2 regions of the Shewanella sp. SP1S1-7 genome follow, and region 2 is predicted to be linked to the other one. Evidence: riboswitches for the same ligand, from Rfam matches in the RefSeq annotation. Region 2 holds a riboswitch; the other holds the start of a gene.

Region 1 (11,893 bases), on a different contig from region 2:
AACACTAATGCCGCAGACGTTCACCGATCCCCTGCGAAGTTGTCGAAATACGCAGATAGCTCTTAGTTGTTAGAGTGGGGCCGTGGCGACATCATGGAGGATGGCGCTGACTCGGGGGCACATGGATGTGCCATCTGAGCCGTTAGGCGATTTTTATTGGAGTATGAGACAGGTAACTAATGCATGTCACTTCGCTAGGGTGAGTGCTGCGTAGCAGAGTTTCGAACTAGAGCCAGGGATGGCGAACTGGCAGTTAGACAAGGACGTTGTTCGGCAAGGGAGAATCCAAGGAGGATAGGACGAGCAGTCCTCCTTGGTCGGGTGTGGGGTGAAGCCCCACGACTTTGATTTTAATTTTCTAAAGTAAAAAATTAGGGGCGATAACTCGCCCCTTAACTTTGCCCATTTATAAAGTTGCCTAAATTCAGTTTGGCCAAATTACTGAGTAAACATGATTACTCGGGATCATAATCAAGTACTGGCGCCAGCCACTTCTCCGTCTCAGCTACAGTCATCCCTTTACGCTTCGCATAATCTTCCACTTGATCGCGGCCGATGTTACTCACGCCAAAGTAGCGCGATTTCGGGTGGGCGAAATACCAGCCCGATACTGCCGCTGTGGGGAACATGGCGTAGCTTTCGGTGATGTTCAAGTTGATAGTTTCATCGGGCTTGAGCAAGTCCCATAACAAGCCTTTTTCTGTGTGATCTGGGCATGCTGGGTAACCCGGTGCGGGGCGTATACCTTTGTATTTCTCGCGGATTAAGGCTTCGTTGCTTAACTGCTCATCGGCCGCATAACCCCAAAACTCTTTACGTACCCGCTCGTGCATCCGCTCGGCAAAGGCTTCGGCTAAACGGTCTGCTAAGCACTTGAGCATAATGGCGTTGTAGTCGTCGTGGTTGGCTTCAAAACGTGCCACATGTTCGTCTATGCCGTGGCCCGTGGTCACCGCAAAGCCGCCCATGTAATCGGCGATGCCTGAGTCTTTTGGCGCAACAAAGTCGGATAGACAGAAGTTGTCGTTACCGACACGCTCAAGCTGCATCCGCAGGTGATGTGTGGTCATTTCAACTGTGGTGCGCGACTCATCGGTATACAGCTCAATGTCGTCGTAATTGACGGTATTGGCAGGGAATAAGCCAATAACCGCTTTCGCCGTGAGCCACTTTTCTTCGATGATTTGTTTGAGCATGGCCTGACCATCGGCGAACAGTTTTTGCGCTTCTTCACCGACCACTTTATCGGTGAGGATTTCAGGGTAATGGCCGTGCAATTCCCACGAGCGGAAAAACGGTGTCCAGTCGATACGCTCAACTAAATCTTCTAACGGATAATTATCAAATACTTGGCGCCCGAGCACGTTTGGCGTGAACGGGGTGTAGTTGGCCCAATCGTGTTGGCAGCGATTATCGCGCGCCGCTTCGAGTGACACTATCTCTTTGCGCTTGGCTTGGGATAAACGCTTAGTGCGCATATCGTCGTATTCGGCATAGGTTTCGTCTATGGTCGCTTGGCGGGTCTCGTTGTTGATGAGCTTACTCACCATAGGTACGGCGCGGGACGCATCGGCGATATAAATAGCACCATGGGGATAATGGGGCGCAATCTTCACTGCTGTGTGGATTTTAGAGCAAGTGGCGCCGCCGATAATCGCCGGAATGGTTAAGCCTTCACGGTGGAAGGTTTTCACGTTATGCACCATTTCGTCCAGACTCGGAGTGATGAGGCCCGACATGCCGATGATATCGATATTGTGTTCTTTCACTGCGTCGAGAATTCGCTCCACCGACACCATCACACCTAAATCGAATACCTCAAAACCGTTACAGGCGAGCACCACGCCGACGATATTTTTGCCGATATCGTGCACGTCGCCTTTTACCGTCACCATCAAAATCTTGCCGTTAGATTGGCCTTCGACCTTTTCCAGCTCGATATAGGGGTTTAAGTAAGCCACGGCTTTTTTCATCACCCGCGCCGATTTCACCACCTGCGGCAGGAACATCTTGCCCGAGCCGAACAAGTCACCGACCACGTTCATGCCGTCCATCAAGGCGCCTTCAATCACATCCAGTGGACGTTTCGCCTCTTGGCGAGCGGCTTCGGTATCTTCATCGATAAATTCGGTAATGCCTTTGACGAGCGCATGGGATAAGCGTTGGCTCACTGGCCAGCTGCGCCATTCTAAATCTTCTTTCTTACCAACCTGTGCGCCATCACCGCGGAATTTCTCCGCGATTTCAAGTAACTGCTCGGTATTGCTTGAGCCTTCGACTGGGCAGGGCAAGTTAAGCACCACGTTTTCGACCCGTACTTTAAGCTCAGGATCGATATCGTCGTAAATGGCTAACTGGCCCGCGTTGACAATGCCCATGTCCATGCCGACTTTGATGGCGTGGTACAGGAATACCGCGTGAATCGCTTCGCGCACTGGGTTGTTACCGCGAAACGAGAACGACACGTTCGATACGCCGCCCGAAATCATCGCGTGGGGCAGGGTGGCTTTAATCGCTTTAATGGCATCAATAAAATCGACGGCATAGTTGTCGTGTTCATCGATACCGGTGGCGATGGCAAAAATGTTCGGGTCGAAGATGATGTCTTCTGGCGGAAAGCCGACCTTGTCGACCAGCACCCGATAGGCGCGGGTACAGATTTCGATTTTACGCGCCTTAGTATCGGCCTGACCTTGCTCATCGAACGCCATAATAATGGCCGCCGCGCCGTAGCGTTTCACCAGTGTTGCTTGCTCAATAAACTTGGCTTCGCCTTCTTTAAGGGAAATCGAGTTAACTATGCCTTTGCCTTGAATACATTTTAGGCCAGCTTCGATGACTTCCCACTTAGAGGAGTCGATCATAATCGGTACGCGGCTGATGTCGGGCTCAGAGGCGATCAAGTTTAAAAACTTGTGCATGATCTCGGCGCCATCGAGCATGCCTTCGTCCATGTTGATGTCGATGATTTGCGCGCCGCTTTCGACCTGCTCGCGGGCGACATCGAGCGCTTGCTCAAACTTGCCTTCTTTGATCAATTTTAAAAACTTAGCCGAGCCTGTGACGTTGGTGCGCTCTCCCACGTTAACGAACAGGGATTGCGCATCGATAGTCAGTGGTTCCAAACCTGCCAAGCGGCAAGCTACCGGAATGTCTGGCAAAATACGCGGGTCGTGACGGCTCACCGCTTCGCGGATCACGCGGATATGTTCAGGGGTACTACCACAACAACCACCGATAATATTGAGCATGCCTTCGCGCGCCCAATCTTCGATCACATTCGCCATGTCTTCTGGGGTTTCATCATAGCCGCCAAACTCGTTCGGCAGACCCGCGTTCGGATGCGCCGACACATAACATTCGGCTATACGCGATAGTTCTTCGACGTACGGGCGCAGCTCTTTTGGCCCAAGCGCACAGTTAAGGCCGATAGATAAGGGCTTGATATGGCGCAGGGAATTATAAAAAGCTTCGGTGGTTTGGCCGGTAAGGGTGCGGCCAGAGGCATCGGTAATAGTGCCCGAGATCATGATAGGTAAGCGGTCACTCGAATGCTGACCAAATAAGTCATCAAACACCGATTCAATTGCAAACAGTGCGGCCTTGGCGTTTAAGGTATCGAAGATGGTCTCGACCATAATGATATCCGCGCCGCCTTCAATCAGCGCCTTAGTGGACTCTCGGTAAGCGCTCACTAACTCATCGAAGCTGACGTTGCGATAGCCAGGGTCGTTCACATCAGGGCTAATCGAACACGTACGGTTAGTGGGGCCTAACACACCAGCGACGTAGCGCGGAATGCCTGTGGCAGCAAACACTTCATCACAGGCTTCACGGGCGAGGCGGGCGCCGGCTAAGTTAATTTCGGCGGACAGCGACTGCATGTCGTAGTCGGCCATGGCGATAGTCGTAGCATTAAAGGTGTTGGTTTCAATGATGTCGGCACCGGCGTTTAAGTAGTCGGTATGAATTTTTTTGATGATCTGGGGTTGCGACAACACCAATAAATCGTTGTTGCCTTTGACGTCAGTGTGCCAATCTTTAAAGCGTTCGCCGCGATAATCCTCTTCTTCGAGCTTGTGGTCTTGGATCATAGTGCCCATGGCACCGTCTAAGATTAGAATGCGCTCAGCAAGCTGTTTACGAATGTCTGCCAATATCTGGCCGGCTTTGGTAGAGGGTATCGTCATAAATAATTACCTTAAATACAGCTAAGTTAAGTCCAAGCATCGACCCTTGTTATGCAAAGTGCATTTTATTCTGGTCTATCGACATTTGTTTTTGGATACTTGTTTTTATAAAATGTTTTTGGACATTTAAACGTATAGACGTCCATAATACGCGACTTATGATTGTCAGGGCAAGGTCAAAATTGACTGACGACAATTGGGTCCTATCAGCACTTTTCACCCAGTTTAACGGCTCTTTTTTTAGGGCTAGTTGTAGAGCTAGGGCGTAATTGAGTATATAGGACGACGGGTCTAATGTGGGGCTTCAACAGAATTTGCCATGAGTGATAGACATAGGAATACGATGAAACAAGTTCGATTGTTATTGTTGCGTCACGGCGAGTGTGAAGGCGGCGCCATTTTACGCGGCCGTGTGGATGTGCCTTTAAGCGAAAAGGGCTGGCAGCAAATGTCGGCAGCGGTTGAGTCACAGGCCAGCGTGTGTAGCGCGATTTATAGCTCGACCTCACGCCGCTGCGCCGAATTTGCCCAAGCCTTTGCCGCCGAATTGCATTCGACGGCGGCGCTGGTATCTGAGTCAAGGCCATTGCAGGCGCAGCTTTTATCGGGTTTACAAGAAATCGACTTTGGTGATTGGGACGGTCGTCGGCTCGATGAACTGTATCAACAAGCGGGCGAACACTTAGCGGCGTATTGGCAAAATCCTTGGCAAACTCCGCCGCCCAATGGGGAAACTATGGCAAGCTTCGAGTCGCGGGTGAATGGCGCAATTGACCAGATACTTGCCGCCGAGTTTGAACGATTGACGGTCGACTCAGATAACGCCGAGCTGGCTGTGGGAGCGGGCGTGGCTGCGGGCGAACTGGCTGCCAAAGTATGGGTCGTGACCCACGGCGGAGTGATCCGTCACTTAATGGCGCGCGCCCTTGGGGTTGAGCGGGCGGTGGGCTTTTACAGTCAACTCGATTTACCCGTGGCGGCCGTGGTGAGCATTACTGTGCTGCAAGATGAACACGGCGTTTGTTACTGGCGTTTAGATTGGCCGAGCGGACGCTGCGAGTGATCCGCGTTGCCCTAAGGTGAAGATTTTTCTTGTCTTACCAGCGTGATTGTCGATTGCCTATTAAGGTAAATATAGGATAATGCTTTTTCCTGACGTCCCCGACGCACACGGCCTTGCAAGGCTGGTGGCAGTGTATCGGATGACGTCACAGAAATAGGTGTTGGGAGTTTTGAGTGGTGCGAGTGTGTTCTGTGGCAACTATTGCCTAGACACGCTGCAAAGGCTTGAAATCAATCTCAACATAATAGGGAATCGGGGAGCTGCTCGTCAGTCAGCCCGAACTGTGCCCGCAACTGTGAGTGACTTTTTATATTGTTTTCAATAGAAAAGTGACGAGTCAGGAGACCTGCCTATTTCTGTTATCGCTGCGTGCAGCCTTAGTTCTCGAGCGGGTGACTCGAGGGAGCCGATGACAATGTGCACAACCTTTTTTAATTCAGGTTTGGACTCGCTAGGAGCACCGCGTTGGTGAAACTCTCTGCCATCCAAACGAGCCATGCTTTGAATGACAGCGACACTCGCCCATCAGCGAGCCAGACGGTCGCGCTTGATGTCAGCCAGTTAAGCTGGTGTATCGATGGCAAAACCATTCTTTCCAATATTAACTTTGCGTTGCCAACGGGGCAGATGTTGGGTTTGATTGGGCCTAACGGTGCGGGTAAGTCTAGCTTGCTACGCTGTCTGTATCGCTTTGTTCGCCCGACTCAGGGCAAAATTACCCTGTTTGATCAAGATATTGAGCGTTTATCGCCCAAGGCGTTTGCTTGCCGTGTCGCTGTAGTGCAGCAAGACACGCCGCACTATTTTGACCTAACCACAGAGCAATTGGTCAGCATGGGCTTAACGCCGCATAAGGGCATGTTCGATACCAATTCGAGCTGTGACGGCGAGCGCATTGCAAAGGCTCTAGAGAAAGTCGGCCTGAGCCATAAGATGCACCAACAGTACGAGCACTTATCCGGCGGTGAAAAGCAGCGTGCCTTGATCGCCCGCGCCATAGTGCAGCAGCCGCAACTGTTGATCCTCGACGAGCCAACCAACCACCTCGATGTGCGTTATCAAATCCAAATCCTCGAATTAGTGCGTAGCCTTGGCATCAGCGTGATTGCCTCCATTCACGATCTCAATTTAGCCAGCGCCCTGTGCGACAGTTTGTTGTTGATCCATAACGGTGAAGTTAGCGCTATGGGCACGCCAACCGAGGTATTAACCGAGGCGCGAATTGGCGATGTGTTCGGCGTTTGCGCTCAGGTGTCGACCCATCCACAACATAAAAAGCCCTTAATCAGCTACTTTTATGGCTACCATGATTCGACGCACAACATGGCTAATGCTTTGGCTGAGCGAGGCGAGGGCGGATGATTCAGGGAGTAAACAGCATTTCATCTTACATTTGGGGCGTATCGTGACACCTTTGACGAGACAACAACTGATGCTGGTCGCATTAGGCATAATCACTTTGATAACCCCCATTGCCGCCACGAGTTTTGGCGCGGCGAACATCAGTTTTATGGATGTTATCCAAGTGTTTATCAATAAAATGGCCAACCTCACTCAAGCCAATGGCATGACGGAGCGCATCGTGATGGAGCTCAGACTGCCGCGTATTTTACTGGCCTTTGTGGCGGGTGCGGGCTTGTCTTTGGCGGGCAGCGTGCTGCAAACCGTGACCCGCAATCCATTGGCCGACCCTTATCTGTTTGGCATTAGCTCAGGCGCGTCCTTTGGCGCTGTGGTGATGTTGACGTTATTTACGGGGTCTGGATTTTTTGAGAATACGGGTATGGCGGCGAACTCGGGGATTTTTAGTGGCTCGGGCGCCTTGTCGGGTTTGCTTTGGTTTAGCTTGCCCTTCGGCGCTTTTATTGGCGCCAGTTTGTCGGTACTGATAGTGCTGGCCTTGTCTGGCCTTGGGCTCAATAGCCAAGTGGAGCGCATGTTGCTCTCAGGCGTGGCGACCTCCTTTATGTTCGGCGCGCTAACGAGTCTGTTGTTGTATTTCGCCAGTCCGCAGGCGACGGCTTCTGTGTTGTTTTGGAGTTTAGGCAGTTTCGCCAAGGCCAGTTGGTCCTTGCTAGTGCTGCCAACACTGGTGATTGGCGCGAGTTTGTTCATTATTTTAGGCATGAAACGGCAGATCATGGCGTTGCAAGCGGGGGATGAAACGGCGCATACCTTAGGGGTGAATGTGCCTAAGTTGCGACTCAATATGCTGCTGCTCTGCTCCTTGATTACCGCGATTTTGGTTGCCACCTGCGGCGGTATTGGGTTTGTCGGTTTGATGATCCCCCACACAGTGCGCATGCTGTTTCCCGGTCGTCAGCCGATTCTATTAACGGCGCTGGTGGGTGGATTATTTATGGTGTGGATTGATGTGCTGGCGCGCTGTTTATTGGGCAATCAAGAGTTGCCCGTGGGGATTATCACGGCGGCCATAGGTAGCATGTTCTTTTTGCTGATTTTGCGTAAACGCAGAGTCATGGCGTAAGCACATAGTCAGAACGTAATCCTAGAGTCATCTAGCAAGCGCAGACTGGCGGGATAATCAGCATTTTTGTTGATATCTGCCCCGCGATTGGAAATGCAAAATTGGACATGTTAGTCATAGACGCAGGATGCGTTGTGGTTATTTAAGATAATAAGTGGAGTGTGGATGTCTCAGTCAGCCGTGTCTTTTCAAATCAGCCCTGTGAGTAAAGCGCAGGATCCATTGATCCAGCAGAAAATTGATCTTAAGACTAAGCCGCCCGGCGCCTTAGGTCAGCTCGAATCCTTAGCCTTACAGATTGCCCGCGTGCAAGCGACTGATTCACAAAAAACGGATCAGCCACAAAATACTGTGCTGAAAATCGTTCATCCAACCATGTTAGTGTTTGCGGGTGATCATGGTATTGCGGCAGAAGGCGTGTCGATTGCCCCAAGCGAAGTGACGCGCCAAATGGTGCAAAATTTTGCCCATGGCGGCGCGGCGATTAACGTTTTTTGTCGGCAGGTGGGCTTTACGCTCGAAGTGATCGATTGCGGTATTTTAACGCCAGTCGAAGGGGTTGAAGGCATTATTGATCAACGTCTTGGCGCGGGCACAGGGGCAATTCATTTAGAGCCCGCTATGGCGCTGGAAACCGTCGATAAAGGCTTTGCGATGGCGCGCGATTTGATTGAGCGTCACCATCAAGCAGGTTGTAACTTAGTCGCCTTTGGCGAAATGGGTATAGGCAATACCTCGGCTGCGGCAGCCATTATGGCGGCGATCATGCAGCTCGATGTGATTGATTGTGTCGGCCGTGGCACGGGCATTAATAGTGAAACCTTAGAACGTAAACTGATGCTGATTGAGCTGGCGTTATTGCTGCATCAAAGCGCCTTAACTGGGCCAAAATCAGTGTTAGCTTGCCTAGGAGGTTTTGAAATTGTGCAGATGACGGGCGCGATGTTAGCCGCCGCCGAGCGCAAAATGCTGGTGGTTGTGGACGGTTTTATCGCTACTGCTGCGGCATTAGTCGCGGTGCAAATTGCCCCCAATGTGCGCGATTATTTGATTTTCGCCCACCAGTCAGACGAGCAAGGCCATAAGCGGATGTTAGAATTTTTGCAGGCGAAACCTTTATTATCACTCGGGCTGAGATTAGGCGAAGGTACGGGCGCAGCCTTGGCGTTGCCGCTTATTCAAGCCTCAGTAAATTTTTACAATCAAATGGCGAGTTTTAGTGATGCGGGGATTGAGGCTGTTGTATGATGTGCTCTGCTAAGTCGCTTATTTTACTTATTTAAAATAATAACTTTTTAGCCAACCGTTTTAATCTTAAACCTTGCAGCAAGTGTTAATTCACTAAGGATGCTTTATGTCAGAACGCGAAAGCTGGCACAAAGAGATAGATTTGTTTTTAGTTGCCATGGGCTATTTTACCCGCATTCCTATGCCTAAATGGGTCGAAGTCGATAGCGATAAGTTGAATAAGGCCAGCCGTTATTTCGGTCTCGTCGGTCTTTTGGTCGGCCTGTTAAGTGCCATTGTATTTTGGCTGACGCAGAACTGGCTCCCCGCCGGCGTCTCTGTGCTGTTAGCTATGTTGGTTGGCGTCTTGCTCACGGGCGGATTTCACGAGGATGGCCTAGCCGATACCTTCGACGGTTTTGGCGGTGGTTGGACGGCGGAAGACAAGCTACGGATCATGAAGGACTCGCGCCTTGGCAGTTATGGCGCACTGGCGTTGATGTTGGCCCTGCTGCTGAAATGGCAGTTGTTAGTCGAGTTGGCGCTGTACGATCCTGTGGTCGCGGGCTCGGCACTTATCGTCGCGCACACAGTCAGCCGCGTGGTATCAGCCAGTATCATCTTTAGTGAAAAATATGTCCGCGATGACGAGACCAGTAAGTCTAAGCCGCTATCGCAACATCAAGGCATTAATGAGTTGCTTATCCTGATCGCCAGTGGCGTATTAGTGTTGTTATTCCTCAAGGGGTTAGCGGCATTGTCATTGCTATTGGTGATGATAGGACTGCGCCGTTTGATCATAGTGATATTTAGACGCCAGATTGGTGGTTACACGGGTGATACCTTAGGCGCGGCGCAGCAAATAGCTGAAATCGTGTGTTATTTTGTATTGCTCGTTGTGGGTAACATACTGTGATCCACCTCGTCCTAGGCGGCGCCCGTAGTGGTAAGAGTCGCTACGGTGAAGCCTTAGTGCGCCAGTACACTGCGCTAGGCTTCGATGCCTGCTATGTGGCCACGGCGCAGGCGCTGGATGATGAAATGGCGACCCGTATCGCCAAGCATCAAGCGGGACGAACGGACGATGGTATCGAATGGCAATTGTTTGAAGAATCGCTCGCCCTTACGGCACTGTTAAAGCGCTTAGCAAAACCTGGGCGAGTGATTTTAGTGGACTGTTTAACTCTTTGGTTGACCAATCAATTACTCGCTTCCAGCGCCAAGATTGAGGATGAACCGGCGCCGACTGAGTGGCATGCGACCGACTTTATAACCTCTGCCAGTTCAACCTCTAACGATGAAGCTCTGGCGAGTTGGCAGGCAGAGAAAACCGCTTTTGTGGATTCCCTTGCCGAGCTAGAAGGTGTGGTGGTGTTGATCAGTAACGAAGTTGGCTCTGGTATCGTGCCCTTAGGTGAATTGAGCCGACAATTTGTTGATGAAGCGGGCTGGTTAAACCAAGCCGTTGCCGCCTTAGCTGACAATGTCACCTTAGTGGTCGCGGGTTTACCCTTGGCACTCAAACCACTGTAATCTAACTAAGTTAAGTGATGTTGAGACTGAGCTTTATCTTTATCCCTGCAAACTAGAATAAGTTTTTAACCCTATGTCCTCTCCAAACACAGACAACACAGGCTGTGCAAATGCACTTGATACCGCTGACGCTTTAGCTATTCATTCTGCTGCTAATCTTGTGGTGAATACGCCTGCGGTTAATTCTGTGGTGAATAGACCTGCTATTAATTCGCTTCGACGCGCAAAAGTCTTGATGGTACAGGGCACAACGTCGGATGCGGGTAAGAGCACCTTAGTGGCGGGGATTTGTCGTTTGCTCGCCCGAGAGGGCGTAAAGGTTGCGCCCTTTAAGCCGCAAAACATGGCGCTCAATAGCGCTGTCACTATTGATGGCGGCGAGATTGGCCGCGCACAGGCACTGCAAGCCGTGGCCTGTTATCTTGAGCCCCATACCGATTTTAATCCTATTCTGCTTAAACCTAGCTCGGATACGGGCGCGCAAATTATCGTTCACGGCAAAGCCCTGACGACGCTCGAAGCCTCGGCCTTTTTTGGGTCTAAATCTAAGGATTACAAGACAATGGCGCTCGGTGCTGTGTTGGAATCCTTCGAGCGATTAAGTGGCCAGTATCAAACCATAGTGGTGGAAGGCGCGGGCAGTCCAGCGGAGATCAATCTGCGCGAGGGCGATATTGCCAACATGGGATTTGCCGAAGCCGTAGATTGCCCCGTGATCATCATTGCCGATATCGATAATGGCGGCGTATTTGCCCATTTGGTCGGGACGCTGGCGCTATTATCTGAGTCTGAACAGGCGCGGGTAAAGGGCTTTGTGATCAATCGTTTCCGTGGCGATATTAGCCTGTTGCAATCTGGCCTCGATTGGCTTGAAGCTTATACGAACAAGCCTGTTTTAGGCGTGTTACCTTATCTGCATGATTTGCATCTCGATGCCGAAGATGCGCTGATAAGCTCGCCGACCAAAGGCGTGAACAGCCGCTTAAAAGTGAGGGTATTAGTGTACCCAAGGATCAGTAATCACACGGATTTTGATCCGCTACGGCTGCATCCCGATATCGATTTTGATTATGTGTCATTGCAAACCCAAGCTGCGAGTCACGCCACTCATCTGCCCGCCGCCGATTTATTGATCTTGCCCGGCAGTAAGAATGTGCGCGCCGATTTGGCCTTTTTACGCCAGCAAGGTTGGGATAAGGATATCGCCATACACCTGCGTTACGGCGGCAAAGTGCTCGGCATTTGCGGCGGTTACCAAATGTTAGGTCAAAGCATTGCCGATCCCTTAGGGATTGAAGACAGTGCGGGCGATACCGAAGGACTTGGCTACTTACCATTGAGCACAGAACTGAAAGCCGATAAACAGTTACGGCGGGTGAGCGGTGAGCTAAG
Region 2 (11,893 bases):
CGTAATCCTGCTGAGTAAAACCATCGAATGGCATAGATACGCTGGCGGCTTTGAGCTCTGGCGTCATCTTCACACCAGCTTTTTTAAACATTTCAATACTTTCGGCGTGGGTCATCAAGGTGCCATTGCCAGCGTAGAGATCGGTGCGCCAGCTTGGAGTGCCATTGATGAATTCGGCCGCAATGGTCGCTTTAGGATTGCTGCCTTCCATCTTACCCTTGAGGGTTTTAAATTCGGCGAGGGTGATATCGCTGGTGCAACAGGTCGCCGATGCGCTGACGCCATTGGCGGCATCAGCCGGAGTGAATGGGCTCGAACATTTATTGGCCAGTTCAGGCACGGCTAAAATGTTGGTCGTGCTGGCAAGATCGCACTGTGAGTGGCGGCACACTAAGGCTTTATCGGCGGTGAAGGTGACATCACATTCAACTATGCCAGCGCCCGAATCGATAGCCGCTTGGTAGGATTCCTTTGTATGCTCAGGGAATTGCATTGGTGCGCCACGGTGGCCGATGGAAAACTCGCTGCGATAAAAATTGTCAGTGGTGCATTGTTCTAAGCGGGTTTTAAGTGTGCTGTCTTGCATTTGACGCACGAGGAATAAAGGTCTTTCTCCCACTTGAGCCGGAACAGGTTTGCTGGCAGGTGGCGTGACTTCTGTGTTGTTATCGTCACTATTGCAACCAGCTAATAAAGCGCTGGTGGCAATTAACAGGCCGAGTGAGAGCGACGAAATAGGGCGTAGTTTCATCAGATTTACCTATGAGTAATGATGTAAATTATTAATATTAATCAGAAACTCTAAAGTGTTAATGTGACTAAAAAAGCCTATTTTTATGACATAAACAAGAATATATACCGTTTGCACGACGATTATCTAAAGCACGCTAGCTTGCGATGAACAGCCATAGACAGAGGATGAGCGGGATATATGCGCAGTGTTGTTTTAGACTTGAGAATTGACTCCACTGGGCGAGTCGATGAAACTGGCATGAATATTTTCATCTGGGCGATCTTTCTGGGCCGAAATCAAGTACACTGCGCTCCTTTTGTTTTATGATGAGCGTTTGGTTCGCTTGATAAGACAAACGTGACAAGCATCATTTAGGAAATAGAGCAGAATGAGCAAGGGCAAAAAATACGATTTTCGCGTGACACAGGGCGACAACGGTTGGAAAACTGAAATCACTCGTCGCATGACATCAACTAAAACAGTTGTGTCTAAGAGCCACGATGGCTTTGCGACTGAAGCCGAAGCGCAAGCTTGGGGCTTAACTGAATTACAAGTGTTTTTAGGCACGTTAACTGAGCGCAATAAACGTCGCTCAGAGAAACAAGCTAAAGCAAAATTAGCCGCAGCATTAGCGGCTGAAGCGGCTACTGATGCCGAAGATCTTGATGAAGATGATTTCGACGAAGAGTAACACTCATTCGTTTAACCTTGTCTTATCAAGCCAGTGTGATCGTAAGGGAGCGTTCAAAGCGTTCTGAAACGTCACTCTGGCGATGAACAGCAAAAGGCAGATCTTAAGATCTGCCTTTTGTGTTTTTGTCGCTCGCGAAACTGTGCATATCAATTCATTTCATCCTATTTCCTCGTTTATCTTCATACACACTGTTCGGCTGGACTGATCTGTTGATGCTGTCATTAGCATGTTTTTATCGTATTTAGCCGAGATTACGTACTCTATACCATTAATAATTAACGATAACTATTATCATTTGATTTACTTAGATGCTGCTCTGTGCTCATATGTAAGTAATTCGAACGCACGTTTAACTTTATTAAGGTAAGGGAACTCCTATGAAACTACTTCAATCCAGTTTATTGCTGTGTTTGTCGGCTTCGGCAACCCTGAGTTATGGCCAAGCCTTAGATGGAGAGGCGTTACGCTTACTACAAGCGTCGTTAAAGGATTCGACTTTGGGTGCACAAGCTCAGTTAACTAATACTAAGCGGGCATTAGCGTTAGATTTAAGTCATCAATATGCGCAGCTTGCGCCTATCTTACAGACTGAAATAAACCAGTATCAGTTGGCAGTGAATGCCGATGAGATTCTGTCTCAACATAGGCTCAATGATAATGTGATTACCCAAGCCGATGCGTCGATTCGCCGAGTGAAGGGCTTAAGTGCCAAAGCAGATTCTCTGGTGCAAGTGCGTCTAGCAGATGAAACCATGTTAACCCCATGGCAGCAAGGTGAGTCGCCTTTATTTGCCTATGAGCCCGATGGTGACGAGCGTCAGTGGGATTATATTGAAGCCTTTGATATTCATGGACAAGTTCATCAATTAGACGTGTATAACCTACCGCAGCAGCCGGTGTTTGTGGTCGGCATCGATAGTAAAAAAGCCTTTGTGGCTGGCTTAGAGGTGATGCGGGCGACATTTGCCGAAGCACAATCGGCGAAAAAAGATGGCGTGCTACTGAGCCGTGCGCAAACACAGGCGGTGGCAGACAAGCCTATTTCAACCACAGTGATCAAACAAATATCCTTGAAGGATGACCATGAGCCGTGGATTTCTGGTCGTGCCGAGATTTACGGCATAGTGACAGGGATTGACCCGAGCCGTGAAGAGCCTGTGCTCGATATCGTCGAAATGCCCTATTTAGATTATGCGGATACGACCTATTATCCGAATCAAATCATCATCCATTGGGAGCGTTATCGTTGGGCGGCTGCGGACATGATCCTAATGGAGCATGACGATGGTACTAACTATAAAGTGTTGGCCACTAAGTTGTTGGAAGCGGCGGAGCAGATCTTAAAGTCGATCCCCGATCCTGAAGCTCAGGGTTATGCGCTGATCCCGCAAATCACCAATGGTATTTTAAGTGTGATGCCGGATGCTTGGTTCACCAATGACGATGACTTTGTCGACGTGTATTACACTTTACAGGAAGGGGTTGAATATCCTAACTTGAACGGGGCTAACGGTAATGCGATGACGAGCTTTGCGCCATTAGTTATCCAACCAAGGCCCTGATGAATTATTGCGGCTAAATGCAATGGCTGGAATGTAAAAGCGGATCCTAAGATCCGCTTTTGTGTTTTTATCACTTAACTTTAGGCTAAGCCATTCACCTTAAGCTTTTAGCTTGAAACTACCTTGCATAATCGCCCAGTGACCTGGGAAGCTGCAGAAGAATTGGTAAGCTTCGGTAGCGCTCATGCCAGCAGTGCTAAAAGTAATAGATGTTGATTCGCCGCCGCCCACTAATGGCGTGTGAGCGATAACGCGAGTATCACCCGCTTTAACATAGGCTGCATCAGGACCGGCACTCATACCTTCAGTTGCGACGGCTGACATATCGGCTGCCTTAGTTAGTACCCAGTTATGGCCCATAGCTGCTTTTGGCAAAGTGCCTGTGTGGGTTAAGGTTAAGGTCACTTCTTTACAGCTTGCAGGTACTGACAGCTCTTTAGTGTCAAATTGCATTGCATCAGTGGCGGCAATTTTCAGTTCACATTCGTTGGCACTCGCTTGGCTAGCGAATAATAATCCTAGGCCGATTAGGCTAGTGCTGGTCACGTTACGTAAAGCTGTGCTTTTTGCTTTCATCTGGTACTTCCTTAGTTGAACAAGGGTAGCCGAGTCCTTTTGACTCGGACATGCGCCTACCAGAATAAGCAATCTTCATTAAATGGGAATGAAATCAGCGTGTAAATTATGTATATGCAACTTTCGTTTGAGTACTGCATTCTCTGTGACTGCAAAATTCTGTAACGGCAAAATCGCTAGCGGTAAACATAGACGAGCGAGTACTGAGCTGGAACCAACTAAATACTCGCGGATTATCATTAATGAATTTGATTTATAGCTATGATTTATAAGTGATAATTTAGATAGGCGGACTCAGGGCGTCTAACTCAAAGTCGCTTGCTTTTTTAGTACGAAAGCTCCTGTCGATAGGGAATAGCACGTTGTGCGCCTTGGCGAGTCACTGTAATGGCACTGGCCGCATTGGCAAATCCCACGGCGGCAGCAATTGACATGCCTTCACTCAAGCCGACGACTAAGGCGCCGTTGAAGGTATCCCCTGCAGCGACTGTGTCTATGGCTTGCACTTCAAGTGCGGGCACTAGCCCGGTAAAACCTGGGCTGCTGATATATGCGCCGCGACTGCCTAAAGTAATCACTACAATTCCTACACCTTGCTGGTGCAGAAGCTGCGCAGCCATTTGAGCATCATCGAGATGGTTAATTTCAACGCCAGTTAAAGCTTCTGCTTCAGTCTCATTAGGCGTAATCACATCAACCCATTTGAGTACATCGTGGCCAAGGGCGGTCGCTGGGGCGGGATTTAATACCGTAGTCACGCCAAAGGTTTTTGCCATTTGTAATGCCTTTGCCACTGTGGCAGCAGGCGTTTCTAGTTGAATTAAAAGGAATTGAGCACGGGAAAACAGAGCATAGTGATTTTCTAAGTCATCGGGTGAAAGAGTGGCGTTGGCTCCCGCAGCAACACCTATGGTGTTTTCACCGTTGTCACCGATAAAAATCATCGCTGTGCCTGTACTCTGCTCCGCTATCTGGCTAATACCTTCTGTACTGATGCCATCTTTGATCCAGCTTTGACGCATATCATCGCCGATACTGTCTTGGCCGAGGTGGCAGATAAAGTCAGTGCGGGTGCCTGATTTAGCTAAACGCGCGCAGGCGACCGCTTGGTTGGCTCCTTTACCTCCCTGTTCGAGTCGATAGTCTCGGCTCATCAAGGTTTGCCCTGCTGCGGGCAGGTACTCAAATTTCATCACATGGTCGGCATTCGCACTGCCGATAACGAGTATCTGGCTCATAGAAAACTCACTGTTATTTTCATCTGCGATTGAGATAAGTTGGATCATAGACACGTAAACTGTCTACCAGTAAATCGACAAAACCGAGTCTGTCGAGCCCAAACAGCACAGTCGCATTGGCGGGTTTGCCAGTGAGTTGATAGCGATCAACCACTGTCATGCCTAAGGTCAGCTCGCTTTGGGTTTCAATCCCGACCCAACAATCTTGTGCTTCAAACAGTTCAGGTTTGAGCAACCAAGCGATAGTGCAGGGGTCGTGCAGAGGTGCACCAATAAAGCCCCATTTAGGATCTCTGTGGTAAATCATAAAGAAATCCAATAACTCGGCGACGCACTGAGCAATTGGATTTGGGATGGCGCGAATCCGTTCTATGTCTGCATCCATGATTTGCGCTTGATGAGTCACATCGAGCCCGCACATAGTGATGGGAATGCCTGACTTAAAGACAATATCGGCGGCTTCGGGATCGACAAAAATATTAAACTCGGCGGCAGGCGTCCAATTGCCGACACCGGCTGCGCCGCCCATTAGCACAATACGCTCGATTTTAGGGTGTAGCTCGCTGTGACTCGCCAGTAAAAGGGCGATGTTAGTCAGCGGCCCAGTAGGCACTAAAGTCACTGGCTGAGTGCTTTGGCGGATTTGCTGCGCCATCAGTTCAACGGCTGTTATGGCTTGTGGACTGAAGCTCGGTTCGGGTAATGCTGGGCCATCGAGGCCAGTCTCGCCGTGAACATTGTCGGCGATAATCAGTTCACGTGTTAGCGGTTTAGTGGCACCGCCTGCGACTGGGATATCACCTCGGTTTAACAGGGTTAAGATCCGCAGGGCGTTGTTGAGGGTTTTATCTGGGGTTTGATTGCCAGCGCTAGTCGTGACGGCAAGGGGAACGAGGTCTGGGTGAGCTAAGGCTAAGATCAGCGCGATAGCATCGTCATGGCCGGGATCGCAATCAAGAATGATGTGACGAGTCATACTGTTACTCCTTTAAACAGCGGTACTGGATGCTTAGAATAGCATGCCATAAGTTAGGCGCTAGCCTGTGGAGGGCACTTGCAGAGTAAACTGTGAGCATTTTCGTCTTTTTATCAACAAGCTGCTAGAATTCTGCCCATTTTTGACATTAGGCGATGTTAGGTTATTTCATCTTCGCTCTGTCTGCTGCACAACATTGAATGACATCTCCAAGCAAATACAAGGAAATAAGTAATGCTCACTCATCGAATCACTTGGCCTAAGGCTTTACTCGCGGGCATGGTTGCCATGCAGATCTCTGGCTGTAGCGAGCCTCAACCTATGGCCATAGTGGAAAGTAATAACGAGTCATTGCTGCAGTTTGATAACGGTAAACTCATCCAATTTAAGGAAAAACCGAGTCCGCAGTATCGTCATATTCCCTGTGATTTACCCGCAGTAAATACCGTTGTAACAAATGATATGGCAGTGGCTGCTATCACCCCCAATGGTGATGTGGTCACTTGGGGTAATAGTTTTAGTGGAGGCGATAGTCGTGAAGTTGCTGCGGAGCTTAAACACGTCAAACAAGTCGTGCCTATAAAGGAAGGTTTTGCCGCACTACGTGAAGATGGCACTGTGGTGTACTGGGGACGTGCAGGGAAACTGAGCCTCGACAAAGCCCTGCAAAGCCGTATGACAAACATCACTAAACTCTATGCTAATCGTGAGGCGGTAGCCGCACTCGATGCTAGTGGAAAAGTGCACACTTGGGGTTATGGGCCCGAAGGCGGCAATAGCCAACATGTGCAGGATAAACTGTTTGATGTCGTGGATATTTTTGCTGAAGGACGAGGTTTTACTGCTCTTAAAAAAGACGGAAGCACTGTGATTTGGGGGCAAGTTGAACGGTCAACCAATATGAAAAAGCTGCTGCCACAGTTAATGGATGTTGTGCGTGTTGAGTATACCCAAGGGACCTATGCCGCTTTGAAAAAGGATGGCAGTGTCGTGACTTGGGGGCAGAGTAGCGATATTTACCCTATTCGCAGTGCGCTACAGGATGTCGCGAGTATTACGTCAAATAGCTGTGCTTTTGCAATCTTAAGTCCAACGGGTGAGGCGCACTTTTGGGGCAATGAAACGAACTGTGGTATCGATTGGCTCAAACAAACGGATATTAAAGGCGTGAACAGTATTGTCAGTGTTGGCACGGGATTTTTGTTGCTGCGTGACAATGCCGTACCGCAAATCCTTGTCGATGATAGTGACTACGCCTATCTATATGGTTTTCACTATGCTCAAGATATCCTCAATCGGTATTGGCAGGAGGGAAGCAAGATCACCATAGGTTCAGCATCATTTGTATTCACCCGTCCTGACGGCAAAGTCGTGCCAGTAGGCTATAGGGCTAACCTAGAAAATGTCGAGAAGCTCATAGCGCGTATTCCACGATTAACTTGGTTAGCGAGGGCGGGTGAGGGGTATGTCGGGATCAGTGAAAAGGGGGAATGGGTCTCTTGGTCGATGAATAACGAGATGTTCGCTAAATCTCCGGTACCGCCTGCCGATTCGTTGGTGATAAAGCCGCTGGATTTTACCCCTGTTGCCCAATGCGAAACGCCAGAGCAACGGCAGGTGATTCTGAGTCAGGAAAGGCCTAAACCTGAAGTGAAAATGTGGTTGTTTAGTGAATAGCACTAACCTCTTTGCCGCTATTGTGCTGATAAACGGGATATTTCCCTGTTATTCAAGTCGTGATAGTGATTATTTCTTTTAAAGTGGCAGTTAATATAACTTTTTGACTGTTTTCAGCGAAGGTTCTTCGTTAGAATGCTGGGTGTTTTCTGTTCAATTTCATGATGTCGTATTAATTATAAGTGCGATACAAGGATGATAAGTATGAAATTAGCATTGTGTTCACCTATTGGATTGTTTCAAGGTGCCAGTGTGTTATTACTCTGCAGCTTAATTGGCTCAGAGCCAGTTCAAGCCACATTAGATATAGCTCGGAGCGAAAGCGGCGCAGCTCATACCCATGTATTGCCGGTATTTGGTCAGCAATTAGGGTTCAATCTGCCTGCGGGCTGGAAGCAGGCTTATCATGAGGAGCAAGCAGGCATGTTTATGGCAGAATATGTGCCTGAGCAGGAAGCATTAGCCCAGTGGAGTGCCCTATTTTGCGTGCAGGGTTTTAAGGATATGGCCGAGAGTATTAGCCCTGAGCGTTTTTTAGATGCGATGGCCCAGACCTATAAATCGACCTGTGATGGCGAGGTGGTGTACCAGAAGTTAGGTGACACTGAAGTCGATGGGCACGCTGGATTTCATGCGATTCTAGGCTGTACAGCCATGCCCAATTTACACGGTGTGACGCCACTGAATCCCAAAGCCTATGCTTCAACTCCTCAAGGGGAAATTGGCTATTATACGGTTGTCAGTGGCAATAAAGATTTGTATCTACTGCATAAGTCGATGCGAGGTGCCGTTTTTTCTGCCGATAAACCACCATTGCAGGCAGATAATAGCCAAGATTTTATCTCCGCTTTAGTCCCATTCTCCTTGAAGTAGACCGTAGACGCTCGCTTGAGTTTGATGGACTTTCATCCGTATAGACGTCTATAATGCGCGCGCTCAGGCTCTATAATGTGCTGAGCCTTAAGGGAGTATCGCTGTTTTATTGATGGCTGTGCCCTATGAATCAAATTTTTAGTCAACCTTCTGAGGTGCTTGCGTGCGAAAGCCGCGAGATAATCGGGAAGCCAGTGAAATTCTGGCACTGCCCCCGCAACGGTAAAAGGTGAGAGAAGACCGCGTTTGATTGGTGTGTTCAAGACAGAACCCGATAGTCAGAATGTTAAAGGTCAGTCTCGCGTTAATTCTATTTTTACGGATTAACATAGCCTAAGTCCGGAGACCGGCCCTAAAGGTGTTTTTGAGATTTCGGTGGGCAGATCTCAAAATGCGATAGTCACTGTCAGTATCTTTTACTGAATGAACAGTATCGTGGCGCTAATGCCCCGTTTTCCTTGCAGGAGTTAAAGGTAAAATGGGAACAAATCCAACAAAAATCGCGCTGCTGATCGGTAGCCTTTGCAGTTTTTCCGTTATCGCGCCCGCTATGGCGGCAGACGATACCAGCACAGCGAAAGTCGACGAGCATCTTGTCGTGATCGGCCGCTCTGACAATACCCCGTTAAATATTGCCGCGAATGTGAATGTGATTGACGCTGCGGCGATTGAAATGAGCGGTGCCACTAGCGTGACTGAGGTTTTACGCGGTCAAAGCGGTATTCAAATTTCGGATAATAACATCGGTACTAGTTTTGCGATGCGTGGCTTTAGCGCCAGCACTGCCGTTAATAACACGCTGATTTTACTTGATGGTCGTCGCCTCAATAATATCGATATCGCTGCTCCTAGTCTTAATGCCATTCCGCTTAACCAAGTCGAGCGCATCGAAATTTTATCGGGTAGTGCGGGTGTGCTTTATGGCGACCAAGCGGTAGGCGGCGTGATCAATATTGTCACTAAATCCCCTGAAAATACTGGTGGTAGCGTGCAGTTATCCGGCGGCAGCTTTGATACCTATGAAGGTCGCGGTGATGTGTCTGGCGCGATCAACAAGGATTGGCGTTACTTTTTCACTGGTAGCTATAACCAAGGTGACAACTACCGCAAGCATAATGCCAATGAAACAGGGTCGATTTTAGGTCGCATTCAATATAAAACGGCCACAGATTCGTTCTTTATTGAAACCAGCTATTACGACGATGACCGTGAAAATCCTGGCTCATTGACAGAAGAACAGTTCAATAAAGACCCACGCCAATCTTTCAAGAGCAGCGAATATGTCCATGAGATGACCACTGCAGCGCGCACGGGTTACCAGCATCAGCTTAATCAAAATTGGGCTTTAGCAGCGGATTTAGATTATAGCGATACCTTAGTGTCTTCTTTTAATTGGGGGGCGAACAGCCATAACACGCGCTCACTGTTGATGTTTAGTCCTAAAGCGTTAGCGAACTACAGTACCCGTCAAGGTGAGCTAAACCTAGTCACAGGTTTAGACATTAGCCGTGGTAAGGCTGATTTTGACACTATGGCGCGCAGTAATGTGCAGCAAACACAAAGTGCTTACTTACAAGCCACTGTGCCATTAAGTCATACCCTAAGTTATGTTGTGGGGGGGCGATATGCGCGGGTGACCGACGAGTTAGTCGATCGCAAAGTTTATCCTAATGGTATCGATTTAGATGAAGATGCGACAGCATTTGAGTTTGGCCTAAACTACCGTCCTAGTACGGAGCACAGATTCTATCTACGTGGCGATGAAAACTTCCGTTTTGCGAAAGTGGATGAGCAAGCTTATACCCCTAAAGATGTGTTTGGCTTAAAGCCACAGACGGGCCGCTCCTATGAGGCGGGTTGGGATTGGACGCTTGCCAGCCAAACCCTGCGAGTGAACCTGTATCGCCTCGATTTAGAGGATGAAATCGTGTTCGATCCTAGCGCAGAGACACCTCCAAAAGGAGATTTCCAAGGTGCGAACGTCAATGCTGACGCTTCTCGTCGTTATGGCGCCAGTGCCGATTGGGATTGGCAAGTGACTAAAGCGCTGCAGCTCGGGCTAGAGTATAACTATATCGATGCTGAATTTACTGACGGTATCAATGATGGCAAAGAGCTGTCTTGGGTGGCAAAACACACAGGGCGCGGTTATGTCAGCATGGATTTTGCTGAGCATTTCCAGGTGTTTGCCGAAGCTATCTACACGGGTGATCGTTTTATTGAAGGCAATAACGGTAACGAAGGCGATAAGTTATCTAGTTACGTGCTTGGTAATTTAGCCTTGAACTACAATCGTGATGCTTGGCTTGCCAGTCTGCGTATCGATAACCTATTCGATAAAGATTATGTCAGTGCAGGTTATTACGGTGGCCTTTGGGGTGATAGTTATTACTCTGGTCGAGGCCGTGATATTCGTTTAACCCTTGGTTATCGTTTTTAATATCTGACTACATAAGCTATTTTGCAGCCTTTAAATGAATATAAAGGCTGCTTTTGCTATTATCTATTCTTAAATTGTTTATCTTGTTCTTCTTTATTTAGCGGTTTAATACCAAGATAATATTCATAGCTATTTTTATCATTATTATCGGCAGACATCTCATTTTTATTATTAACTTCTTTCGATGTGTTGTCTTCTTTTTTTGCATACATAGTTAATTTAGGCTTAGTCTGTTTAGACTTGGTCTCCTCTGCAGCTGACTTATTCGCTATACTTTTAATCTCTTCATTGTCAGTAGCGGGTTTGTCTTCTATCTTGCCAAATTTATAGTTAAAAATAGCATTGGTTTCTACTGTTTCAATGGTTGATTTTTTCATGGTTTTGTATGATGCGACAATGCCATGCTTACCTAAGGTCACTTCGGGGTAAATTTTCTTACCTGTACCAACCTTAGCACCATCGACATACCAGTCTGCATCAACGTTACTCGTAAGGGTAATCACAGTGGACTTAAGGCCCAGTTTTTCATTGAGTAATGATTCTATTTTGTTGTTATATGACGGTTTAAACGTCATATTAACTCTATAATGCAGTTCACCATTCATATTCATACTTGCATCAATAACCTTGTATGATAGCAGCACACTTTTATCACTAAGGAATGGATCTGAATTAATCGTGTTCTTAACTGTATATTTTTCGGTATCTTTTAAACAATCATTTATAGATTGAAATTTAGAACAAGTCATAGAGCTTTCTAGGTCAACTGACTTAACACTATCAGAACTAGATAACTCAGCAATAATACGATTAACAATTTCTTTTTTTAATGCAAAAAGTTGTGCGCTTCTTTGAGTTCGTTGACTATTAACAATTTCGTACTGTTTTAATATATCTTGATAGTTTTCTTTGTTTTTAACTTCGTCTTCGACCGATTTCTTTTCAAGTGAATCAATGTTCTTTACTAAGGTTTCGATTTCTTTGAAGTAATTACTCGGGTCACTTTCTGTTAAAATGGCATTGGGTAATGCCAATATTGCCTTGTTATAATGCTCTTTCTCGTTTTTGATGTTTGTTAATAGTGATTCATAATCATATTCACTTTTCTTATGATTAGATAAGCG

What was found. Region 2 has a riboswitch for cobalamin ahead of Q4Q49_RS03735 (TonB-dependent receptor). Riboswitches for the same ligand answer to the same signal wherever they lie in the genome.
Region 1: it holds a riboswitch for cobalamin, as region 2 does, so the genes downstream of both, Q4Q49_RS06245 (ABC transporter ATP-binding protein) here and Q4Q49_RS03735 (TonB-dependent receptor) in region 2, are expected to answer to the same signal.

What each region holds. Positions count from the first base shown of each region.
Region 1 covers NZ_JAUOEU010000005.1:115,737-127,629, reverse strand. Annotated here, with positions in the region: gene metH (methionine synthase) at 456-4,190, opposite strand; gene Q4Q49_RS06250 (histidine phosphatase family protein) at 4,534-5,253, shown strand; cobalamin riboswitch at 5,457-5,622, shown strand; gene Q4Q49_RS06245 (ABC transporter ATP-binding protein) at 5,722-6,615, shown strand; gene Q4Q49_RS06240 (iron ABC transporter permease) at 6,584-7,741, shown strand; gene cobT (nicotinate-nucleotide--dimethylbenzimidazole phosphoribosyltransferase) at 7,907-8,989, shown strand; gene Q4Q49_RS06230 (adenosylcobinamide-GDP ribazoletransferase) at 9,096-9,884, shown strand; gene cobU (bifunctional adenosylcobinamide kinase/adenosylcobinamide-phosphate guanylyltransferase) at 9,881-10,501, shown strand; gene Q4Q49_RS06220 (cobyric acid synthase) at 10,575-11,893, shown strand, end outside.
Region 2 covers NZ_JAUOEU010000003.1:84,995-96,887, forward strand. Annotated here, with positions in the region: gene Q4Q49_RS03695 (glycerophosphodiester phosphodiesterase family protein) at 1-751, opposite strand, end outside; gene Q4Q49_RS03700 (DUF3622 domain-containing protein) at 1,122-1,424, shown strand; gene Q4Q49_RS03705 (DUF3103 domain-containing protein) at 1,805-2,989, shown strand; gene azu (azurin) at 3,089-3,565, opposite strand; gene rbsK (ribokinase) at 3,892-4,803, opposite strand; gene rihA (pyrimidine-specific ribonucleoside hydrolase RihA) at 4,823-5,779, opposite strand; gene Q4Q49_RS03725 (hypothetical protein) at 6,014-7,456, shown strand; gene Q4Q49_RS03730 (hypothetical protein) at 7,661-8,329, shown strand; cobalamin riboswitch at 8,466-8,699, shown strand; gene Q4Q49_RS03735 (TonB-dependent receptor) at 8,808-10,769, shown strand; gene Q4Q49_RS03740 (hypothetical protein) at 10,829-11,893, opposite strand, start outside.